3 regions of the Streptomyces sp. SID14515 genome follow, and region 1 is predicted to be linked to each of the others. Evidence: riboswitches for the same ligand, from Rfam matches in the RefSeq annotation. Region 1 holds a riboswitch; each other region holds the start of a gene.
The links. Region 1 has a riboswitch for cobalamin ahead of G3I54_RS30840 (ABC transporter substrate-binding protein). Riboswitches for the same ligand answer to the same signal wherever they lie in the genome.
Positions count from the first base shown of each region.

Region 2: it holds a riboswitch for cobalamin, as region 1 does, so the genes downstream of both, G3I54_RS10060 (CbtB-domain containing protein) here and G3I54_RS30840 (ABC transporter substrate-binding protein) in region 1, are expected to answer to the same signal.
Region 3: it holds a riboswitch for cobalamin, as region 1 does, so the genes downstream of both, G3I54_RS34315 (CoA-acylating methylmalonate-semialdehyde dehydrogenase) here and G3I54_RS30840 (ABC transporter substrate-binding protein) in region 1, are expected to answer to the same signal.

Region 1 covers NZ_JAAGMH010000130.1:42,726-50,593, reverse strand. The annotation lists gene G3I54_RS30860 (beta-ketoacyl-[acyl-carrier-protein] synthase family protein) at 1-78, shown strand, start outside; gene G3I54_RS30855 (acyl-CoA dehydrogenase) at 153-2,165, shown strand; gene G3I54_RS30850 (acyl carrier protein) at 2,282-2,557, shown strand; gene G3I54_RS30845 (beta-ketoacyl-[acyl-carrier-protein] synthase family protein) at 2,554-3,777, shown strand; cobalamin riboswitch at 3,878-4,065, shown strand; gene G3I54_RS30840 (ABC transporter substrate-binding protein) at 4,124-5,170, shown strand; gene G3I54_RS30835 (iron chelate uptake ABC transporter family permease subunit) at 5,278-6,315, shown strand; gene G3I54_RS30830 (ABC transporter ATP-binding protein) at 6,312-7,103, shown strand; gene G3I54_RS30825 (PRC and DUF2382 domain-containing protein) at 7,234-7,868, opposite strand, start outside.
Region 2 covers NZ_JAAGMH010000053.1:56,336-64,203, forward strand. The annotation lists gene G3I54_RS10045 (metallophosphoesterase) at 1-738, shown strand, start outside; gene G3I54_RS10050 (4'-phosphopantetheinyl transferase superfamily protein) at 735-1,553, shown strand; gene G3I54_RS10055 (histidine phosphatase family protein) at 1,596-2,186, opposite strand; adenosylcobalamin (AdoCbl) riboswitch at 2,313-2,407, shown strand; gene G3I54_RS10060 (CbtB-domain containing protein) at 2,453-2,668, shown strand; gene G3I54_RS10065 (CbtA family protein) at 2,738-3,493, shown strand; gene G3I54_RS10070 (SDR family oxidoreductase) at 3,693-4,499, shown strand; gene G3I54_RS10075 (TetR/AcrR family transcriptional regulator) at 4,532-5,263, shown strand; gene G3I54_RS10080 (hypothetical protein) at 5,309-5,986, opposite strand; gene G3I54_RS10085 (tetratricopeptide repeat protein) at 6,105-6,470, opposite strand; gene G3I54_RS10090 (pirin family protein) at 6,619-7,584, shown strand; gene G3I54_RS10095 (BTAD domain-containing putative transcriptional regulator) at 7,559-7,868, opposite strand, start outside.
Region 3 covers NZ_JAAGMH010000143.1:23,144-31,011, reverse strand. The annotation lists gene G3I54_RS34335 (MFS transporter) at 1-994, opposite strand, end outside; gene G3I54_RS34330 (TetR/AcrR family transcriptional regulator) at 1,090-1,734, opposite strand; gene G3I54_RS34325 (hypothetical protein) at 1,997-2,194, shown strand; gene cobF (precorrin-6A synthase (deacetylating)) at 2,309-3,100, opposite strand; cobalamin riboswitch at 3,192-3,371, shown strand; gene G3I54_RS34315 (CoA-acylating methylmalonate-semialdehyde dehydrogenase) at 3,594-5,096, shown strand; gene G3I54_RS34310 (acyl-CoA dehydrogenase family protein) at 5,093-6,247, shown strand; gene G3I54_RS34305 (enoyl-CoA hydratase/isomerase family protein) at 6,244-7,311, shown strand; gene mmsB (3-hydroxyisobutyrate dehydrogenase) at 7,308-7,868, shown strand, end outside.

The sequences.
Region 1 (7,868 bases):
CAGCGGGTCGAGCGGGCGCTGAGCCACTCCTTCGGCTTCGGCGGCCACAACGTCGCCCTCGCCTTCCAACGCGCCTGATAAACGGGGGCATTTCGGGACGGCGGGGGGTGTCCTCGCCGTTCCTTGATCGTTACTGTGTTGTGACCGTCATGATGAACGACGCGGCCCCGCCGTCCACGAACGAACTGCTCACCGCAGTGCTCTTCGGACCGAACTTCCGTCAGGAACACGGCTTCTGGCGGCGGCTGCTCACAACAGAACCGTTTCGCCGCCCCGGTGGCGGCACCCCCGACGAACGACTCGCCCTCTCCTACCACCGGATGCGCATCCTCAACAACGCGCTCGACAGCGGCGCGAGGCTCGCCGCCGACCCCCGGGCGCTGGCCGCCCTGCACGAATGGCTCGGCCCCGTCGACCCGGCGCTGACCACCGTGGCGGGCATCCACTACAACCTCTTCCTCGGCAGCCTCCTCGACCACGACGCGGGCACGCTGCGCGACTTGTCGGACTTCCTCGCCCTGCGGCGCGTGGGCACCTTCCTCTGTACGGAGGTGGCGCACGGCAACGACGCGGCGTCCGTCGAGACCACCGCGACGTACGACCCCGAACGCGACGGCTTCGTCCTGCACACCCCGCACGCCGGTGCACAGAAGTTCATGCCCAACACCAGCCCCGCCGGAGGCCCCAAGTCCGGTGTGGTGGCAGCCCGGTTGCTCGCCGACGGCGCCGACCGCGGAGTCTTCCTCTTCCTCACCCCGCTCACCGACGCCCACCGCGCCCTGCCCGGCGTCCGGGTGCGCCGGCTGCCCGCCCGGATGGGTTCCCCGGTCGACCACTGTCTGACCTCCTTCGACCGCTGCTTCGTCCCGCGTGACGCGCTGCTCGCCGGACAGCAGGGACGGATCGGCGACGACGGCCGCTTCCACAGCGAAATCCCCAACCGCAGAAGGCGGTTCCTCACCTCCATCGGCCGGGTCACCCCCGGCAAGCTCTCCATGAGCGCCTGCGCGGTCGGCTCCGCCCGGGTCACCCTGGCCATCGCCGTCCGCTACGCCGGTCACCGGATGATCTCCGGATCGCGCGCCGCGCAGCGGGTCCCGGTGTACGCGCACCGCACCCACCACGGGCCGCTGGCCGGGGCGATGGCCACCGTCTACGCGATGAGCCTGCTGCACCGCAGGGCCCTGGACCGCTGGGAGTCGGCCCCGGAGGCCGACCGGGACGAGGCGGAGCGCCTGGTGGCCGTCGCCAAGGGGTGGATCACCTGGCAGGCGCGCGGCGTCATCGTCGAATGCCGTGAACGGTGCGGCGCCCAGGGGCTCCTGGAGAACAACGGCATGACCGAACTGTTCACCGGCATCGAGGGCGCGATCACCGCCGAGGGCGACAACCTCGCCGTGCACGCCAAGGCCGCCGCCGAGATGCTGTTCAGCGCCACCGCCCGGGAAGCGGCCGCCGACGACGGCCCCGGCGAGCTCGACGATCCCGCCTTCCTCGGCCGGCTCGTCGCGGCCGTGGAGGACCTCTGGTTCGCCCGCGCCCGGACGCGGATGAGCGCCGCCCCGCCCGGCGACCCGCTCGGCCGCTGGAACGCCGCCTCCCCGGCCGCGCTGCGCGGCGTCGAGGCGTACGCCTACCGGCAGGCGGACGAAGCGTACGCCGAGGCCGTCGCCGCGCTGCCCGAGGGCGAGGCGCGCGAGCGGCTGACCGAGCTGCGCAGGCTCTTCGCGCTCCAGTGGATCGCCCGCAACAGCGGCGACCTGCTCGCCTCCGGACGGCTGACCGCCGATCAGGTCACCTTTCTGCCCGACACGGTGGAGGAGGCGGTCGCCGCCGTGGCCGCGCACACCCCCGCCCTGGTCGGCTCCTTCGCGCTTCCCGAGCGCCTGATGTCGGACTGGCCGATCGCCGGACCCGGATACGCGGATGTCTACGACGACCCCGAGGGGCCCTGGCACCGGGGCCGCAGGGCGGGAATCCGGGGCCGCGCGGCGGAGTTCGAGCGGCCCGTCTGCGGCAGCCGGAGGCGTCCGCTGCGCGAGAAGGTGGCCGCGCTCGGCACCCGCGGCGTCCTGCTGGCGTACTGGGGAACCACCTCGATGCTCTCCCGATGGTTCGAGAAGCCGCAGGTGAGCGTAGACGAATCGGTTCGCCCCAAGGCGTAACCGGAAGATCGTCATCCAGTTACTTCGGGCGGTGGGTCGCTGCGTTCGACCACCCGCCGCACAGGAAATGCCCGAGCCGGCGCCATGCCGACGAAATGCCGATGAGAGGAATCGCCATGAAGACCATCCACCCCAAGATCACCGAGGTACTCACCGGGACGTTCAAGGTGCCCGCCGCCGAGATCCTGCCGGAGTCCACGATGGACAGCCTGGAGATGGACTCCCTCGCGGTCGCCGAGTTCGCCGTCATCATCAAGGAGACGCTGGGCGTCGACGCCGACTCGGAGAAGCTGTACAAGGACGCCACGCTGGCCGACATCTCCGCGTACATCGACGCGGCCGTCGGCAGCGCGGCGGCCGAGGCCACGGTGCCGGTGAGCAACACCCGATGAAGCGACCCGCCGTCGCCGTCACGGGGCTGGGCATGATCACCCCGGTCGGCCACACCACCGACACCACCTGGGACGGAGTCTGCGCCGGGGAGTCACCCGCCCGCACCGTCCCCGAACTGCACGGCTGCGCCGTCGACTTCGCCTGCACGGTCTCCGGCATCGACCTCGACGACGCGGTCGGCGGCCGGACCGCTTTCCGGATGGGCCGGTACGTCAAGTTCGCCGTCCTGGCCGCCCGGGAGGCGGTCGCCGACGCCGGGCTCGACCCCGAGCACTGGGACGGAGCCCGGGTCGCCGTCGTGGTCGGCACCAGCAGCGGAGGGTCCGCCGGACTCACCGAACAGGCCGTCGCCCTGGAGCGGCGCGGCCCCGAGGCCACCTCGCCCTCGGGCATCCTGCTGACCATCCCGAACATGCCCGCGGCCGAGATCGCCATCCGGATGAAGGCCACCGGCCCCAGCCTCGCCCCGTGCACGGCCTGTTCGTCCGGGGTGACCGCCCTGTCGGTGGCCCGGGACATGCTGACGCTGGGCCACTGCGACATCGCCATCGCCGGGGCCACCGAGTCGATCGTGTTCCCGGTCGCGATGACCGGCTTCGCCCGCTCCGGCGCGGCAGCGCTGCGGGACGGCGACCCCGCCCGCCTCTGCCGGCCCTTCGCCGCCGACCGGGCCGGGATCGTCATGGGCGAGGGCGCGGCGATCATGGTCCTGGAGCGGGCCGAGGACGCCCGGGCCAGAGGAGCCTCCCCCCGGGCGCTGATCGCCGGCACCGGCGCCACCACCGACGCCCACCACCCCACCAGCCCCCACCCCTCCGGGGACATCGCGCGGGCGGCCGTCGACGGTGCGCTGCACGACGCGGGCTGGCGGCCCGAAGACGTCGACCACGTCAACGCGCACGGGACGTCGACACCCCTCAACGACGCCACCGAAGCCGCGATCATCGGCCGGGCCTATCCGCACCGGCCGCCCGTCACCGCCCCCAAGGGCGTACTGGGCCACTGCATGGGGGCGGCCGGCGCCATCGAGGCGGGCCTGACGATCCTCACGCTCCAGCACGGGGTGGTCCCGCCGATCGCGAACCTGGACGCCCCCGCGCCCGGGTTCGACATCGACTGCGTCACCAAGACCCCGCGCGAGGTGCCCGTACGGCGGGCCGTCAGCCACTCCTTCGGCTTCGGCGGTCAGAACGCGGTGATCGCCCTCCAGGCTCCGTAACGGCGGAGTCCGCCGGGCCGGTGCGGCGGGCCGATCCCGCGCCGCACCGGCCCCGCGCCCAGCGGGCCGCCGCACCGCGTCTGATCTGCGGGAAGACGCGTGATAGCTTGCCGGGGCCAGTCGAACCCCAGCGACGGGGTCAGGGAATCCGGTGCGAAACCGGAACTGACGCGCAGCGGTGAGGGGGACGGGCGGGGCCACGGCCACTGGAGCACCCACGTGCTCTGGGAAGGCGTCCCGCCCGGACGAACCCGAGTCCGAAGACCTGCTGGCGCCCGCGCCCGCACCGTGGCGCGGGAACGTACGACGGGCTCCGCGGCTGGGCCCAGAGACACAGAGGTCCTTCGTGCTGTCCACGGCCACTCCCGCCCCGATACGTACCGCCGCCCTGCTCGCCGCGGGGCTCCTGCTGCTGACCGCCTGCGGCGAGGGCGGGAGCACCGGGGCCGCCGACGGGGAGAAGGCCGAGGGCTTCCCGCTCACCTTCAAGAACTGCGGGCGCACCGTCACCGTGAAGGCTCCGCCCCAGCGGGCCGTCTCCGTCGACCAGGGGTCGACCGAGATCCTGCTCTCGCTCGGGCTCGCCGACCGGCTCGCCGGTACCGCCACCTGGAGCGACCCGGTCATGAAGGGCCTGGAGAAGGCCAACGCCGGCGTCGAGCGCATATCGGAGAACCGGCCCTCCTCGGAGAAGGTCCTCGACAAGGAGCCCGACTTCCTCAGCGCCTCCTTCGCCTCGACCCTCGCCAAGGGCGGCGTCGCGCCCCGCGAACAGTTCGAGAAGCTCGGCGTCCCGACCTACATCTCGCCCGCCGACTGCGTCGGCAAGGACAACAGCGGCGGCGGCGACGGAGCCCGTACCGCACCGCTGACGATGGACAGCGTCTACACGGAAGTCCGCGAGCTGGCCCGGGTGTTCGGCGTCCCCGGGCGCGGTGACGCCCTGGTGAAGAAGCTCCGGGCCCGCGTGGCCAAGGCCACCGACGGCGTCGACGCCTCGGACGCCTCCCTCCTCTACTGGTTCTCCGACTCCAAGGCCCCTTATCTCGCGGGCTGTTGCGGCGCCCCCGGCGTCATCACCAAGGAGCTCGGCGCGAAGAACGTCTTCGACGACACCCACGACGAATGGCCCCAGATCAGCTGGGAGACCGTCGCCGACCGCAACCCCGACGTCCTGGTCATCGGCGACCTGAGCCGTATGATGCAGACCGCCGAGAGCGCCGAGAAGAAGATCGAGTTCCTGGAGTCCAACCCGGTCACGAAGACGATGGACGCCGTCAAGAACCGCCGTTACGTGCTGCTCAGCGGCCAGGCCATGAACCCCACCATCCGGACCGTCGAGGGCCTGGAGCGCGTCGCGGCCGGACTGCGCGACTTCGGGCTCACGGGGTGAGTGCCGCGAAGCGGAGGGCGGCGGAGCCCGCGCCGCCTGCGATCCCCGCGACGGAAGCGCGCCCGGCCGCCGCGCAACCCGTCGCCGCCGCCCCGCAGCCGGTCGCCGTGCCGTCCGGGCCGGTGTGGAGCGGCGGCCCGCTCGCCGTCCTCCTCTGGGTCGGCGGCGTCCTGCTCCTGCTGCTCTCCGTCGCGGTCGCCGTGACCATCGGGCCCGCCCGGATCTCGGTGCCCGACGTCTGGTCCGCCGTCGCGGCGCACCTCGGGTTCGGCGTCGGCGACCTCAGCCCGATCCGGGACGGCATCATCTGGAACCTCCGTATGCCCCGCACCCTCCTCGCCGCCGTGTGCGGCGCGGGGCTCGCGGTGTGCGGCACGGTGATGCAGTCCCTGCTGCGCAACCCGCTCGCCGACCCCTTCGTCCTCGGCGTCTCCTCCGGAGCCTCGACCGGGGCGGTCGTGGTAGTCGTCCTCGGGGTCGGCGGGGGAGCGGTGTCGCTGTCGGCCGGGGCGTTCGTCGGGGCCATCTGCTCGTTCGCCCTGGTGCTGCTGCTCAGCCACACCCTCGGCGGCTCCACCGACCGGGTCGTCCTCTCCGGCGTCGCCGCGATGCAGCTCTTCTCCGCCCTCACCTCCTTCGTCGTGATGACCTCCGCCGACGCCGAGCAGACCCGCGGGGTGCTGTTCTGGCTCCTCGGCTCGCTCAGCGGCGTCGGCTGGAGCGAGGTCGCCCTCTGCTCCGCCGTGCTCGCCGTCTGCCTGGTGGTCTGCCTGGCCCACGCCCGTACGCTCGACGCGTTCGCCTTCGGGCAGGACGCCGCCGCCGCGCTCGGCGTGAACGTCGCCCGCACCCGGATCGTGCTGCTCTGCACCACCGCCCTGCTGACCGCCGCCCTGGTCAGCGCGGCCGGGGCGATCGGCTTCGTCGGCCTGGTCCTGCCGCACGCGGCCCGCGCCCTCACCGGCTCCGGGCACCGGCGGCTCCTCCCGGTCACCGCGCTCGCCGGGGCGATCTTCCTGGTGTGGGTCGACACCCTCGCCCGGACCGTCCTGGACCCGCAGGAGGTACCGGTCGGCGTCGTCACCGCGCTGATCGGCGTCCCCGCCTTCGTCCTCGTCCTGTACCGCACCCGGAGCACGTCATGAGCCGCACCACGAACGGTTCCGGAGGCCTGCGCGCCGAGCGGGTCGGCCGGGAGGCGGGCGGCCGGCTCATCCTCGACGGCGTGGACATCGCCCCGCCGCCCGGCTCCACCGTCGGACTCATCGGCCCCAACGGCTCCGGCAAGTCCACCCTGCTGCGCATCCTCGCGGGCCTCCTCGCCCCGGCCACCGGTGTCGTCACCCTGGACGGGAACCCCCTCGCCGGCCTCGGCCGCCGCACCGTCGCCCGCCGGATCGCCGTCGTCGACCAGCACGCGGTCACTCAGGTCGACCTCAGCGTCCTGGACGTCGTACGCCTCGGCCGCATCCCGCACCGGCGCGCCTGGTCCGCCCCCGACCGCACCGACGAGGACGCCGTCGCCGAGGCACTGCGGCGCACCGGGCTCACGGACCGGGCCGGCCAGTCCTGGCACACCCTGTCCGGAGGCGAACGCCAACGCGTCCAGATCGCCCGGGCCCTGGCCCAGCAGCCCCGCGAACTCCTCCTGGACGAACCGACGAACCACCTCGACATCCAGCACCAGCTGGACCTGCTCGCCCTGGTCGCCGAACTCCCCGTCACCAGCGTCGTCGCGCTGCACGACCTCAACCTCGCCGCGATGTTCTGCGACCGGATCACCGTGATGAAGGCCGGCCGGGTCGTCGTGGGCGGCACCCCGGCCGAGGTCATCACCGGCGAACTCATCGAGGACGTCTACGGGGTCCGGGCGGTCGTCACCCCGGAAGGACCCGAAGGACGCCCCTCGGTACGGTTCCTGCCGCGCCGCTGAGCGCCGTACGGTCCTCCCGGTACGCCGCTGAGCGCGCACGGCGCCGGACAGCCCGCCGGGCGGACCCGTGTACGAGTCCGCCCGGCGGCCGAGGACGTGGGAGCGGCCGTATGGCCACCTGGGGGGCTGGTCAGCGGCGTCGCCCCTGGCCGAACTCGCCACCGGCGTCCTTGCCGGTGCCCATGTCCTTGCCGTCCGCGTAGTCGATCTTCTCCTTGCGGACCTCGGCGGAGACTTCCTTCTGCTCGGTGACCCGGTTGGTCTCCAGCCGGACCCGCTCCACCGGCACGGCCTCCTTGCGTACGGTGGCGCGCTCCGCGTGCAGGGTGACCTCGACGTCCTGCTCACCGAAGTCCGTCGTCCCGGTGGTCTTCTCACCGGGCTGGAGCGGTTCGCGGACCACGCGTACCTCTTCGTGGGACACGGGCACGGTCCGGGTGACCTCCTCGGTCACCACGTACTTGTGCAGCCGCGCCTTGCCGCTCTCGTACTCCTCCTTGCCGACGTGCAGCTGCTCCTCGGAGCGGATCATCTCTTCCTTGCCGCTCATGTCGGCCGCCCGGGACGTGCCCGCTCCGGCGCCCGCCAGCGGGCGTGCCGTGGTGGAGGCGTCCGTGTCGCGGTGCCTGCCCGTACCGCTGCCTGCTCCTGCCATGCCCGCAGCTCCTGTCGTTCCCGCGCCGGCCATCCCGGCGCTCGTCCCGGCCGTGGTCGCCTTCCCGGTCGCCTTGGCTCCGGGGGCCGTTCCGGTCCCACCTGCCGCGC
Region 2 (7,868 bases), on a different contig from region 1:
GAACGCTTCGCCCAGGTGATCTGGACCCCCGGCAACCACGAGCTGTGGACCCTGAACAAGGACCCGGTCCAACTGCGCGGCCAGGCCCGCTACGACCACCTCGTCGAGCTGTGCCGGGATCTCGGCGTGACGACTCCGGAAGACCCCTTCCCGCTCTGGCCGGGCCCGGACGGACCGGTGGCGATCGCACCGCTCTTCCTTCTGTACGACTACACCTTCCGCGCCCCGGGAACGCACACGAAGGAGGAGTCGCTCGCCGTCGCGCACGAGTCCGGCATCGTCTGCAACGACGAGTACCTCCTCCACCCGGACCCCTATCCGACCCGGGACGACTGGTGCCGCGCCCGGGTCGCCGCGACCGAACGCCGGCTCGCGGAGCACGACCCCGAGATACCCCTCGTCCTCGCCGGGCACTGGCCGTTGGTGCGGGAGCCCACGTCGGTGATGTGGTACCCGGAGTTCGCGCAGTGGTGCGGCACCGAACTGACCGCCGACTGGCACCGCCGCTTCAACGTCACCGCCGTCGTCTACGGCCACCTCCACATCCCCCGTACGACCTGGTACGACGGGGTGCGCTTCGAGGAGGTCTCCATCGGCTACCCCAGGGAGTGGCGCGAGCGGGGGCACCCGCGCGGCCTGCTGCGGCAGATCCTCCCGTACGAGGGCGACCCCGCCCCGCCGGCCCGTACCGACGCCGAACCGTCCGCGCGGCCGCGCACCCCCGGAGGCACATCGTGATCGAGCTGCTGCTGCCCGCCGACGTCTCCTGTGCCGCGACCCGCGCGGACAGCGTCCCGGACGGAACCCTCTTCCCGGAGGAGGAGGCGCTGATCGCCAAGAGCGTGGCCAAACGCCGGAACGACTTCGCGACGGCCCGTGCCTGTGCCCGGCGCGCCATGGCCGGACTCGGCCTGCCGCCGGTGGCCGTGCTCCACGGCCACCGCGGAAGACCGCTGTGGCCCGAGGGAATCGTCGGCAGCCTCACCCACTGCGCCGGGTACCGGGCGGCCGCGCTGGCCCGTGCGAAGGACGTGCTGTCGCTGGGCATCGACGCGGAACCGCACGCCCCGCTCCCCAGCGGCGTACGGGAGTTGGTGACGCTGCCCGCCGAGCGCGAGCGGATCGGTCCGCCCGCGGCGGAGGGCACGGGCGAAATGGACTCGGGCGAAATCCACTGGGACCGGGTCCTGTTCAGCGCGAAGGAGAGCGTCTTCAAGACCTGGTATCCGATCACGGGCCTCGAACTCGACTTCACCGAGGCCGACCTGACGTTCCATCGGGCCGACGGCGGTCCGGGCAGTCCGAGCAGCCCGGACGGCCTGAGCGGCCTGGGCAGCCCGTCCGGTCTCTCCGGCCCGTCCGGCCTCTCCGGGCCGGGTGACAGTGACGGTCCTCGGGACGGGGTGGCCGCCGAGGGCTCCTTCGCCGCCCGTCTGCTGCTCACCGACCCGGCGCTGCCGACGACCCTGCACGGGTTCTGGCGGATCGAGGACGGGATCGTCGCCACGGCTGTGCTGGTCCGGCCCGACTGGCGGGACGGCGAGGCGGCGTGACGTTCGGCCGACCGGCCGGGACAGCGCGACGTGCCGTGACGGTCAGCCGGCCGGGGGAGCGGTCAGGGGGCGGCCCAGTGCCACATTCCACCGGCCCGACCGCCCGCTGAGTTCGGTCAGCGTCAGCGGGGCGACGTCCAGCCGCCAGAATGCCTCCGCCGGCAGCCGCAGACCGTGGACGACCGCTGCCCGGACGACGGCGGCCTCGGCCACCGCCAGGACGCTCGTGCCGGGTGCGTCCGGTCCGCCGAGGGAGTCCAGCCACCGCCCGATCCTCCCGACCAGGTCGTGCAGCGACTCGCCGCCGTGCGGAGCCGCCGAGGGGTCGCCGAGCCATGCGGTCACCTGCGCGGGTTCGGCGGCGGCCACCTCGTCGAGACGGCGGCCGGCCCAGCGCGCCAGGTCCCAGCCGGCCAGGGCCGGTTCGGCCCGCGCCGCCAGGCCGAGCGCCGCGGCGGTCTCGCGGCACCGCTCGGAGGGGCCGCTCAGCGCGAGCCCGGCTTCCGGCACCGCGCCGGCCGCGGCCCGCGCGCGCTCCCGGCCGGACCGGTCCAGCGGAGCGTCACCGTCGAAGCGGGCCTCCCGCAGCGCCGCGTTCATCGCCGGTGAGATCAACATCACCCGTACTGTCATGTTCCTGCCCTCACTCCTTCACCGTGGGCCCCAACGTCCTGTAGCCCCAAGGGATCCGCGCTCCGCGGCTCCGCAGATTGGACCATGGCGGCACCTGCGTACAGGCGGTATGGTCACGTCGACCATGACGAGGGTGTGACGGAAGTCCGGTGAGAATCCGGCACGGTCGCGCCACTGTGAACCCGCATCCGTGCGGGGAAGTCAGACCCGGCACCTTCGTCCGAGGCACCACGACAGGGACGCGTGTTCCCACAGGAGGTACTGCGATGGCACAGTCCGCCGTTCCCGCAACCGGGACATCCGCGATCACTCCGATCTCGGCGAAGGCCCTCGCCCCGTGGGCGGTCTTCTTCGGCATTCTCATGCTCGTCCTGCTGTACTTCGTCGGCGCCGAACAGGGCGCCACCGCGCTCATCTCGGGCGAAGGCGTCCACGAGTGGGTCCACGACGGCCGCCACCTGCTCGGCTTCCCCTGCCACTGAGGCGCCTGCGGTGCCTGAAGCACCAGGGAATCAGCGGACACGGGAAGCAAGAGAAATCAGGAAACCATCGTGAACTCCATATCTGTCAGAGCTCTGCTCGTGCGCGGCATGCTCGCGGGCCTGATCGCGGGTGCGCTCGCGCTCGCCGTCGCCTACTTCCTCGGTGAGTCCCAGGTGGACGCGGCCATCGCCCTCGAAGAGGCCCACAGCCACGACCACGGCGGCGGCGAGGAGCTGGTCAGCCGCACCATGCAGGCGACCGGCGGACTCGCCACCGGCGTCCTGGTCTTCGGCGTCGCCGTGGGCGGGATCGCCGCCCTCGTGTTCTGTTACGCGCTGGGCCGCATCGGCGACTTCGGCCCCCGGGCCACGGCTGCGCTCATCGCGGGCGCCGCCCTGCTCACTGTCTACGTCGTGCCGTTCCTGAAGTACCCGGCGAACCCGCCCGCCGTCGGCAACCCGGACACCATCGGCAAGCGCACCACCTTGTTCTTCCTGATGGTCGCCCTCAGCGTGCTGCTGGCCGTCGCCGCCGTCATCATCGGCAAACGGCTCGCTCCACTACTGGGCAACTGGAACGCCACCATCGTGGCCGTCGCCGGCTTCGTTCTGCTGATCGGCCTCTCCTACGCCTTCCTGCCCTCCTTCGACGAGGTGGGCAAGGACTTCCCGGCCGCCCTGCTGTGGGAGTTCAGGCTCTCGACGCTCGCGGTCCAGGCGACGCTGTGGAGCGTCTTCGGCGTGGTCTTCGGCTATCTCACCGAACGCCTTCTGACGCCCGCGGCCGGTGCCGCGACGCCCCGCACCGCGAGTGCGGTGAACTGAGCGGATCGCCCGCACACGACAGAACCCGCCGGGGGCCTTACCGGCGGGTTCTGTCGTGTGCGGGCAGGGCGGAAGAGGGGTAGCGATGTTTATTATCATTGCTACGTTCGCGAGGTAGCGCCGCTACGGCGACGGTGTTAGCGTTGATCTCATCGGGTTTCACGGGACCGCCGCGACCCCAGTCGCCAGGAGCACTGCCATGACCGAACAGTCCGCATCCGTACCCACATCCGCATCCGCATCTGCGTCCTCCGCGCAGGCCGCGCGCGCCGGTGACGCGCCTCGCCGGGTGGCCGTGGTCACCGGGGGCTCGCGGGGTATCGGCCGTGAGAGTGCCGAACGGCTCGCCGCCGACGGCTTCGCGGTCGTCGTCAACTACGCGGGCAACCGGACCGAGGCGGAGGCCGCCGTCGCCGCCATCACCGCCGCGGGCGGTGAAGCCTTCGCACAGCAGGCGGACGTGGCCGACGAGGTCGCCGTCGCGGCGCTCTTCGATGCCGCCGAGGAGACGTTCGGCGGCGTCGACGTCGTGGTGCACGCGGCGGGGGTCATGGCGCTCGCGCCGCTGGCCGAGCTCGAACTCGACACGCTCGACCGGATGCACCGCACCAACATCCGGGGCACGTTCGTCGTCGACCAGCAGGCCGCTCGGCGGTTGCGCGAGGGCGGGGCCATCATCAACTTCTCCAGTTCGGTGCTGTCGCTTGCCCTGCCCGGCTACACCGCCTATGCCGCGACCAAGGGCGCCGTCGAGGCCATGACCCTGATCCTCGCCCGCGAGCTGCGCGGCCGCGACATCACCGTCAACGCCGTCGCGCCCGGGCCGACCGCCACCGCCCTGTTCCTGGACGGCAAGGACGAGGAGACCATCGCGCGGATGGCCGCCCAGCCGCCGCTGGAGCGGCTGGGCGCCCCGCAGGACATAGCCGAGGTGGTCTCCTTCCTCGCCGGCCCGGCCCGCTGGGTCAACGGCCAGGTGCTGCGGGCCAACGGCGGCATCGTCTGATCGCCGCCGTGCCGCTTGATAGCGTCCGTCCGGTGAGTACGAGCACCCGCACACGCATCCTGGAAGTGGCCGCCACCCTGGTCAGGGAGTCGCCCGACGGCGATATTTCCACGCGCGCCGTGTGCGAGGCGGCGAAGGTCGGCGCCCCGGCCCTCTACCGCCACTTCGGCGACAAGGAAGGCCTGCTGTCGGCCGTCGTCGACCACGGCTTCGAGAAGTACCTGGCGACGAAGAGGGAGCGCGGCGAGACGACGGACCCCGTGGAGGACCTGCGCCGGGGGTGGGACAGTCACGTCGCCTTCGCCCTCGACAACCGCAACCTCTACCGGCTGATGAACTCGCCGGCGATGCGCACGCCGCCCGCCGCGGCGCTGGAGTCCCACCGGATCCTGACCGGGGACCTCGAACGGGCCGCCGCCCGGGGCCGGATACGCGTCGCGCCCGAGCTCGCCGCCCAGATGATCATGTCGGCCAATGTGGGGGTGGCGCTGATGCTGGTGTCCCGTCCGGCGACGTTCGACGACATCGAGGTGTCCCGACGGGTGCGCGACGCGCTGCACGCGACGGTGCTCACACCGGACGTGTCGCCGGAGATGTCACCGAGCGCGTCGCCCGACGTGCCGCCGGCCGCCGAAGTGCCCACGGCGGCGGCCCGGTTGAGCGCTCTGCTCCGGAAGGAGCACGGGGCGGGCCTGAGCACCGCCGAGGCGGCGCTGATGAAGGAGTGGCTCGACCGGGTGGCGAACGCCCGGCCGGACGTCTGACCCGCGGCGCCGAGTCCGACCGCGGAGGTCATCGGACCACGGAGGTCATCCGGGTGCGGGGGAGGAGGCGTCGTGATCGCGCAGGCCGTCCTCGCCGCGCCGCGCCGCGTTGCCGACGATGCGTTCGAGGTCCTTCTGTACGTCGTGTTCCGTGCTGCCGTGCGGTGCGTACGCGGACACCGTGAGCACGAGGTCGCCGTTCCACAGAAGGAGGGTGCGGCCGGGGCGGCCCTGGTCGTCCTCCGGTAACGCGTAGGCGGTGTCATGGATCTTCTCGGGTCCGCGCCCATGGGCACGGTCGAGATCCTCTTTGACACGGTACGCGTGACGGGCCGGCGCGGTGTTCTCGTACACCTGGGCCGTGGTGCTGAGTTTCCAGAACGTGCCGTCCGGGGCCTTCAGGTCCGCGAGGCAGCCGGTCCGGCGGTAGAGCGGCCGCGCACCGTTCTCGCCGATGTCCTCCCGGGCGTCGGGGGAGGCGGAGTCGGTGGAGCTGCTGAAGGTGAAGCCCTCGGCGGGCGCGGCGCCGGAGAGGAGGGCGCACGGCCTGCTGGTCCAGCTGTGGGCCCCCGGCGGGCGGGCGGTGAGCTCCGCCCCTTCTCCGTTCTGCCCGCGGCCGTCACCATCACCGCCGCCGGAGCAGCCGGCCGAGGCCGCCACCGCCAGCCCGATGAGCGCGGCTGACCGCGCCCGGCGTAATGCGGCACTCCTGGATCCGTACATCTCCCACCCCTTCGTCTTCGTCCTGGAGATCCCATTGTCCGATGTCCATACCGGCGGGTAAAGGAGACCGGGCCCGCACCGAAGGGTGCGGGCCCGGCAGGTGGAACGGGGCGACGGCTCAGGAGCGGATCGCTCCGGGGCCGAAGTCGCCGGTGAGGGCGGCGGCCATCCGCAGGTGCGGCGTCGCGTCGGCGATCCGCCCCTGGCGCTCCAACGTCCGGCCCAGCATGAGGCGCGCGTAGCTTTCCACCGGGTCGAGCTCCAGAACGGTCCGCAGCTCCTTCTCCGCTTTGCCCAGCCGGGCGGAGTGGTAGTAGGAGCGGGCCAGCAGCAGCCGCGGCGCGACCTGCTCCGGCACTTCCTCGACCAGTCCGGCCAGGATCCGCGCGGCCGTCAGGTACTCCTTGGCCTCGAAGAACATCTGCGCCCGGTCCCACCGGTCGGCGGCGGTGCCGAACTCGTAGTAGGTCTCGGTCTCGCTCACGTGTCCTCCTTCGTGTGGTGCGGGCCGCCTCCGGACCGCCCCGTCGTACGTTCGCCCGTGACAACACCACACGATGGTTGAACATTCCACTAAAGTTCTGGCGTGGGACCCCGGTGCCCCACGCCCGCACGGGAATAGGTTGAGCGCCATGAGCAATCTCGATCGCCAGGCAACGCCCTCCGTCTGCGGAGGACGCGGCTTCGTCGTCGCCGAGCCCGTCCGTGAGCTTCTCGCCCCCCGCCGCGTCCAGCTCGGCGAGGGCACCGAGGTCCGCCGCCTGCTGCCCAACCTCGGCCGGCGCATGGTCGGCGCCTGGGCCTTCGTGGACCACTACGGGCCGGACGACATCGCCGACGAGCCCGGAATGCAGGTCCCGCCCCACCCCCACATGGGCCTCCAGACCGTCAGCTGGCTCCACGACGGGGAGGTGCTCCATCGGGACAGCCTCGGCAGCCTCCAGACGGTACGCCCCCGCGAGCTGGGCCTGATGACCTCGGGCCGCGCCATCAGCCATTCCGAGGAGAGCCCGAAGGAGCACGCCCGGCTGCTGCACGGAGCGCAACTCTGGGTGGCGCTTCCGGACGCGCACCGCAACGTCGAGCCGCATTTCCAGCACCACACGGACCTGCCCGTCGTCACCGCCCCCGGCCTCGCCGCCACCGTCATCCTGGGCGAACTGGACGGGGCCGCCTCGCCCGGCACCGCGTACACCCCGATCGTCGGCGCCGACGTGACCCTGACCGTCGGCGCCGAGGCCCGCCTGCCCCTGGACCCCGACTTCGAGTACGCGGTCCTGTCCATGTCGGGCGAGGCGGAGGTCGACGGCGTCCCCGTGCTGCCCGGCTCGATGCTCTACCTCGGCTGCGGCCGCACCGAACTGCCCCTGCGCGCGGTATCCGACGCCGGCCTGATGCTCCTGGGCGGCGAGCCGTTCGAGGAGGAGCTCGTGATGTTCTGGAACTGGATCGGCCGCTCCCACGAGGAGATCGCCCAGGCCCGTGAGGACTGGATGAACGGCGACAGGTTCGGCGAGGTCAAGGGCTACGACGGCGCCCCGATCCCGGCTCCTCAGCTTCCGTCGGGGCCCCTCAAGGCCCGGGGACGGGTGCGCTGACCGCCTCCTCGGCGACCGAAGCGAGGAGGGCGCGCACCGGCGCGGCCTCTGCGGATTCGGTGGACTCGAAGAACTCCAGCGCCTCCTGCCAGCAGACGCGGGCGCGGTGGGAGTGACCCATCGCGTGCAGAGCCTTTCCCAGCACGACGAGGACGGTGGCGCGGCGCCACGCGCCGCCGATTCCACGGAGTACGGCCATGGCCTGTTCGGCGTGTGCAGCGGCCGAGGAGGGCTGGTCCATGAGCTCGGCCTCGGCGAGGCGGAAGTATGTGAGCCCCACCCAC
Region 3 (7,868 bases), on a different contig from region 1:
TTCCGGCCAGCCATCCGATGCCGAGGACGACCAGCAGGGTGCCGCCGAGCGCGGTGGTCCGCGCGCCGAATACGCGCAGCACGCGCCCGGCGATCGGCGCGCCGACGATCATCAACGCCGTCATGGGCAGGGCGCGCAGGGCGCTGTCGAGCGGGGCGAGGCCCAGCGCGTACTGCAGGAAGTACGTGCTGACGAACAGGGCGCCGAACATGCCGCTCGCGGTGAACAGCAGCAGCACCATGGAGGCGGTGACCGGCACCGACCGTGCGACCGCCGCGGGTACCAGCGGATTGCGGCTGCGGCGTTCGTGGCGGACGAGGACGGCCGCGACGGCGGCCGAGCAGAGCAGTCCCCCCACCGTGCGGCGGTCGGCCCAGCCGTGGAGTTCCACCTCGGCGAGCGCGTTCACCAGGAGGGCGAGCGCGGCCGCGAGGAGGAGTGCTCCGCCGATCTCCGGGCGGCGGCTCGATGTCCGTACGGCGGTGTCCTCCGGGACGCGGGCCGCCAGGCAGAGCAGGCCGATCAGGAGCGCGATGGGCACGTTGACGACGAAGACGGACCGCCAGCCGAACTGCGCCACCAGGAAACCGCCGAGCAGCGGACCGGCGCCGGCCGCCACCCCGATGGCGCTGGTCCGCAGGGCGACCGGCAGGCCGAGCCGGTCCGGCGGGTAGACCTGGCGCAGCAGCGCCAGTGTCGCCGGCTGCAACAGGGCGCCGAACACTCCTTGTACGGCGCGCAGCGCGACGACCCAGCCGACCGAGGGCGCCACGGCGATGCCCGCGGACGCGGCGCCGAAGCCGAGCGATCCGATCAGGAGCAGGCGGGTGTGGCCGTACCGGTCCCCCAGCCGTCCGGCGAGGACGAGAAGACTCGCCACCGCGAGGAGGTACGCCGTACTCGTCCACTGCACCTGGGCGAGGGACGCGGAGAGATCGCGCTGAAGGCTGGGCTGGGCCACGAAGAGGACGGAGCCGTCGAGCGCGACGATCATCGCCCCGGCGACACTGCCCGCGAGGGCGAGGCGGGGCCGGACGGGGGCGGTCGCGGAGCCGGTCGACGGAGGTACGGACGGGGGCACGGGTACGGTCACGGTTTCGCCGGTCCGAGGTGGGCGTCGACGGTCCGGGCGATCAGCGCCGCGAGGCTCTCCTGGGCGTGCGGGTCGCCCGGCGAGGGGGCGTCGAGGGTGAGGGAGAGGCTTCCCCAGCTCCACAGTTGAGCGATGCCGTGGACGTTCGCCCAGAGGGCGGCGGCCACGACGTCCGGGGCGGGCTCCGGCCCGGGGGACGACGGCCGGGCGGTGTCCTGCCGGTGCCGGGCGACCAGGGCTACGAGCGAGGAGAACAGCGGGAGGGTCTTCTCCCGCAGCCTGGGCCCTCCGTCGGCCTCACCGCCGCCGTCCAGCAGATCGTGACGGAACATCAGCTCGAACATCGGGCGGTGCTCGACGGCGAATCCGACGTAGACGTCGACCAGGAGACACAGCTGGGCGCGCGGGTCGCCGTCCGGCCGGAGCGAGGTGTCGAGCCGGTCCTTCAAAGCGTCGAATCCGCGCCCCGCGATGGCGGAGAGCAGCGAGCGGTGCGTCGGGAAGTGGCGGCGCGGCGCGCCGTGCGAGACACCGGCGCGACGGGCGATCTCCCGCAGCCCCAGCGCCGCGATCCCCTCGGTCACCACCATCTCGACGCCGATGTCCACCAGTCGTTCCCGCAGCGGGACTTCGTCTTCCATGAGGAACTTCTAGCATCACGGAGTAGACAGTGTCTACTCCGTGGGCGGAGAGCGCCACGGGCGTTCCGCGCCCGTTCCGCTGTTCGTCACGCGCTTCCTGATCGCCGGTCAGGTCGTTGACCTCGACTGTGCGGAGGCAGTGACCCAGATGTAACCGAATGGCGTAGAGAACGCGGAACCACGGAGCGTCACAAGCCGTTCTTCTTCCCACTACACGGCCGCCGGACCCCGGCGATGCCGACCGAGGAAAGGAAAACGCCCTATGAAGAAGACAGTCGGGTGGGCCCAGGACGGCGACGACTGGACGATCACCGTGAACGGCACGCTGTATCGCGCGATCGAACGGCCGGCGGACGGCCGGGTGCACGACTATCTGGTGCGGGGCGACGACCTGACCGCCGAGTGCCCGAGCCTGGGGCACGGGCTCGGCGTGATCCGGGCGCACGAGACCCGGCGCTGACACCCCGCAGGTCCGACGACGAGGTGCGGAGGCCGCCGCCGCCCGCGCCTCGACGTGGACCCGTAAGCCACACAGGCCGTAGGCCCCCGCCCGTGCCGCCGCCCGTCCGTGCCGTCAGCCGTCCGTGGCGTCCGGTGCCGGGCGCAGCAGATAGGTGTCCATGATCCAGCCGTGCCGCTCGCGGGCCTCCGCGCGCAGCCGGCTGATCCGCTCGGCCACCTCGTCGAGCGGGCCGGAGACCAGGATCTCGTCCGGGGTGCCGATGTACGCGCCCCAGTGGATCCACAGGCCCCTGCCCGTCAGATGGGTGAAGGTCTCATGGCCGTCGAGCATCACGACGATATCGACGTCGTCCCCGGGAAAGCCCTGGGCCAGACGCCTGCCGGGGGTGATGTGGATGGGGCGGCCGACCCCGTTCAGGGTGACGCGGTGCCGGGCGGCGAGGGCGGAGACGCTGCTGATGCCGGGGATCACCTCATGGCCGAATTCCACCGTGCCGCGGCCCCGGATGTCGTCGAGGATCGCGAGGGTGCTGTCGTACAGCGACGGGTCGCCCCACACCAGGAAGGCGCCGCACTGCCCCGGCGCGAGCTCCTCGGTGATCAGGCGTTCGCAGATGTCGGCCCGGCGCTGACGCCAGTCGCGCACCGCCGAGGCGTAGCGCCCGCCGTCCTGCTGGGTGCGGTCCCGCCACGGGTCCTCGGCCTCCACGACGCGGTAGGGGCCGGTGAGGTGTTCATCCAGGATGTCCCGCCGCAGCCGGGTCAGGGACTCCTTCTCCTTGCCCTTGCCGAGCACGAAGAAGACGTCGGCCCGGCGCATGGCCTTCACCGCGGCGAGGGTCAGATGGTCGGGGTCTCCGGCGCCCATGCCGATGACGAGGACGTGGCGCGGTGCGTAGCTCATGTCGGCCGATCATGCCAGGGGCGAGCCGGGGTGGACTTACTAGGACGTCCAACTATATCTTCGGGGCAGCGGGGTGGCCGGTGCGCAGCCGGACGCCCTCAAGGCCCGTGGTGTCAGGGAAGCCGGTGCGATTCCGGCGCGGTCCCGCCACTGTGACCGGGGAGTTCGTCCTCGCAGGACACGCCACTGACGGCGAAGCAGCCGTCGGGAAGGCATGAGGACGGGCGTCGATCCGGGAGTCAGGATACCGGCCACGGGATGTTCCGTGTTTCCACGAGGATGGAGCAGACACGCATGGCACAGGTCCGCATTCACGGCCCCGCAGGTCCGTCCCCGCGAGCGGTTCTTCCCGCCCCCTGACGGGCCCCGCCCTTCGCGTCCCACCACGGCAGGCCCCTCCGCGCCCGCGCACCGACGGTGCGCCGTGCGCCGGTGCCGCCGCGTGCCATCCCCGGATCTCACCTGACGATCTCACCGACGAGAGCAGGCTTCCATGGTCCGCGAACTCACCCATTTCATCGGCGGCAAGCACACGTCCGGCACCTCGGGCGCCTACGGCGATGTGTACGACCCCAACACCGGCCGGGTCCAGGCCCGGGTACCGCTGGCCGACCGCTCCGAGACCGAGGCGGCCATCGCCGACGCGGCCGAGGCCCAGCGCGAGTGGGGCGAGTGGAACCCGCAGCGCCGCGCCCGGGTGCTGCTGCGCTTCCTCCAGCTCGTCGAGAAGGAGAAGGACGCGCTGGCCCGGCTGCTGTCCTCGGAGCACGGCAAGACCGTGGCGGACGCGCACGGCGACCTCGCGCGCGGACTGGACGTGGTGGAGTTCGCCGCCGGTGTCCCGCATCTGCTGAAGGGCGAGTTCAGCGACAACGCGGGGTCCGGCATCGACGTCCACTCGCTGCGCCGGCCGCTCGGCGTCGTCGCGGGCATCACCCCGTTCAACTTCCCCGCGATGATTCCGCTGTGGAAGGCGGCACCTGCTCTGGCCTGCGGGAACGCCTTCATTCTGAAGCCCTCCGAGCGGGACCCGTCGGTGCCGCTGCGGCTGGCCGAACTGTTCCTGGAGGCGGGGCTGCCGCCCGGGGTGCTGAACGTCGTCAACGGCGGCAAGGAGGCGGTGGACACCCTCCTGGAGGACCCGCGCGTCAAGGCGCTCGGCTTCGTCGGCTCGACGCCGATCGCCGCGCACATCTACGCCACGGCCGCCGCCCACGGCAAGCGCGCGCAGTGCTTCGGCGGGGCGAAGAACCACATGATCGTGATGCCGGACGCCGACCTGGACCAGGCGGTGGACGCGCTGATCGGCGCCGGTTACGGCTCGGCGGGCGAGCGGTGCATGGCGATCTCGGTGGCCGTGCCCGTGGGCGAGGCCACCGCCGACGCGCTGGTCGCCAGGCTCACCGAGCGGATCGCCGAGCTGCGGATCGGCCGCTCGGACGACCCGGACGCCGACTTCGGGCCCCTGGTGGGCCGCGACGCGGTGGACCGGGTCCGCGGCTATGTCGACCTCGGCGTCGAGGAGGGCGCCGAACTGGTCGTCGACGGACGCGACTTCACCCTGGAGGGCCACGAGGACGGCTTCTTCGCGGGCGCCTCGCTCTTCGACCGGGTCACGCCGGACATGCGGATCTACCAGGAGGAGATCTTCGGCCCGGTGGTGTCCGTGGTCCGCGCGGCCGACTACGAGGAGGCGCTGCGGCTGCCTTCGGCGCACCCGTACGGCAACGGCGTCGCGCTCTTCACCCGCGACGGCGACACCGCACGCGACTTCACCCGCCGCGTGGACACCGGCATGGTCGGCGTCAACGTGCCGATCCCGGTGCCGGTCGCGTACCACACGTTCGGCGGCTGGAAGCGGTCCGGCTTCGGCGATCTGAACCAGCACGGCCCGGACGCCATCCGCTTCTACACCCGTACGAAGACCGTCACTTCGCGCTGGCCCGCCTCGGGAATCCGGGACGGCGCGAGCTTCACGATTCCGACCATGGGATGAGTGCCGTGACCACGCTCCTCACCGACGACCAGCTCGCGGTCGTCGAGACGACCCTGGACTTCGCCCAGGAACACCTGGCCCCGCACGCCGTGGCCTGGGACCAGGACAAGCACTTCCCCGTCGATGTCCTGCGCAAGGCGGCGGAACTCGGCCTCGGCGGCGTCTACGTACGCGACGAACTCGGCGGCTCCGGGCTCTCCCGCTCCGACGGGGTCCTGGTCTTCGAGGCCCTGGCCACCGGCTGCCCGTCCATCGCGGGCTATCTCTCCATCCACAACATGGTCGGCTGGATGATCGACCGGTACGGCGGCGAGGACCAGCGCGGCCGCTATCTGCCCGCGCTCTGCACCATGGAGCAGCTCGGCAGCTACTGCCTGACCGAACCGGGCGCCGGGTCCGACGCCGCCGCGCTGCGCACCCGCGCGGTCCGCGACGGCGACCACTGGGTGCTGACGGGGACGAAGCAGTTCATCTCCGGGGCGGGCGCCTCGCACCTCTACATCGTGCTGGCCCGCACCGGCGACGACGGACCCCGGGGCATCTCCGCGTTCCTCGTCGAACGCGACGATCCCGGGCTGTCGTTCGGGGTCAACGAGAAGAAGATGGGGTGGAACGCACAGCCCACCCGGCAGGTCCTGCTGGACGAGGTGCGGATCCCGGCCGACCGGCTGCTCGGCGAGGAGGGCGGCGGCTTCCGCATCGCGATGAACGGCCTCAACGGCGGCCGACTGGGCATCGCCGCCTGCTCGTTGGGGGGTGCGCAGAGCGCGCTGGACCGGAGCCTCGCCCATCTCGCGGACCGGGAGGCGTTCGGCGCCCGGCTGCTGGACTCGCAGGCGCTGCAGTTCCGGCTGGCCGACATGGCGACCGAACTGGCGGCGGCCCGCGCCCTGGTACGGCAGGCGGCCGAGGCGCTCGACCGGAACGCGGCCGGGGCCCCGCAACTGTGCGCGATGGCCAAGCACTTCGCGACCGACACGGGTTACTCGGTGGCCGACCGGGCGCTCCAACTGCACGGCGGATACGGCTATCTGGCCGAGTACGGCATCGAGAAGATCGTCCGGGACCTTCGGGTCCACCAGATCCTGGAAGGGACCAACGAGATCATGCGCGTCATGGTGGCCCGGAGCCTGACGGGAGCCCTGCGATGACCGAGGAACTCGTGCTCGCCCGCACCGAGGGGCGTACGGGGGTGCTGACGCTGAACCGGCCGAAGGCGCTCAACGCCCTCACCCACGCGATGGTGGAGACGATCGCGGCGGCCCTGGACCGGTGGGAACACGACCCCGAGGTGGGGGCCGTCGTCATCACCGGGGCCGGGGAGCGCGGCCTGTGCGCGGGCGGCGACATCCGGTCCATCTACGAGGACGCCCGGGTGGGCGGCAAGGCCTCGGCCGCGTTCTGGCGCGACGAGTACCGGCTCAACGCCCGGATCGCCCGCTACCCGAAGCCGTATGTGGCGGTCATGGACGGCATCGTGATGGGCGGCGGGGTCGGCGTCTCGGCGCACGGCAGCGTCCGGATCGTCACCGAGCGGTCCAAGGTGGCCATGCCGGAGACCGGGATCGGCTTCGTGCCGGACGTCGGCGGCACCTATCTGCTGGCGCTGGCCCCCGGCGAGCTGGGCACCCATCTCGCCCTGACCGGTGCGGTGGTGGGCGCCCGGGACGCCCTGCTGTGCGGGCTCGCGGACCACTTCGTACCGCAGGAGGGCCTGCCCGCGTTCCTCGCCGAGTTGCGGACCGAGGCCCCGGCCCAGGTGCTCCACAGTCACGTCCGGGACGCCCCCGCCGGCGTCCTGGACGCCGACCGCTCCTGGATCGACCACTGTTACGCCGCCGACACGGTCGAGGAGATCGTGGAGCGGCTGCTCGCCTCCGACGCCCCGGAGGCGGGCGAGGCGGCCGCCACGATCCTCGGCCGGTCGCCCACCGCGCTGAAGGTCACCCTGGCCGCGCTGCGCAGGGCACGCGAACTCGGGCCGCTGGAAAGGGTGCTGGAGCAGGAGTACCGCGTCTCGTGCGCGGCCCTCGCCTCCCCCGACCTGGTGGAGGGCATCCGGGCCCAGGTGATCGACAAGGACCGGAACCCTCGCTGGTCGCCCGGCACGCTCGTGGAGGTAACAGACGCGGACGTGGCCCGGTACTTCGCTCCGACCGGCGGCGAGGAACTGTCCCTCGCCGCATCCGACTCACCGCAGGAGGTGCCCTGGTGACCACCACCGTCGCGTTCATCGGCCTCGGCCACATGGGCGGCCCGATGGCCGCCAACCTCGTCAGGGCCGGACACCGGGTGCTCGGCCACGATCTCGTCGAGTCCTGTCTGTCGGCCGCCGTGGCGGACGGGGTCGAGGCGGCCCGGTCCGCCGCCGATGCGGCGGCCGTCGCGGACGTGGTGATCACCATGCTGCCCGCCGGACGCCATGTCCTCTCCCTGTACGGGCAGGAGGGCCTGCTCGCCGCCGCCCGCCCCGGCACCCTGTTCGTCGACTGCTCGACCATCGACGTGGCGGACTCCCGCGCCGCCCACGCGGCGGCGGAGGCGGCCGGTCACCGGTCGCTGGACGCGCCGGTCTCCGGCGGGGTGGTGGGGGCCGAGGCGGGCACGCTCACCTTCATGGCCGGCGGCGAGGAGAGCGCGTTCGCACAGGCCGAGCCGCTGCTGGCCGTGATGGGCAAGAAGGCGGTGCACTGCGGTGGGGCCGGTGCCGGGCAGGCCGCGAAGATCTGCAACAACATGATCCTCGGCGTCTCGATGATCGCCGTCAGCGAG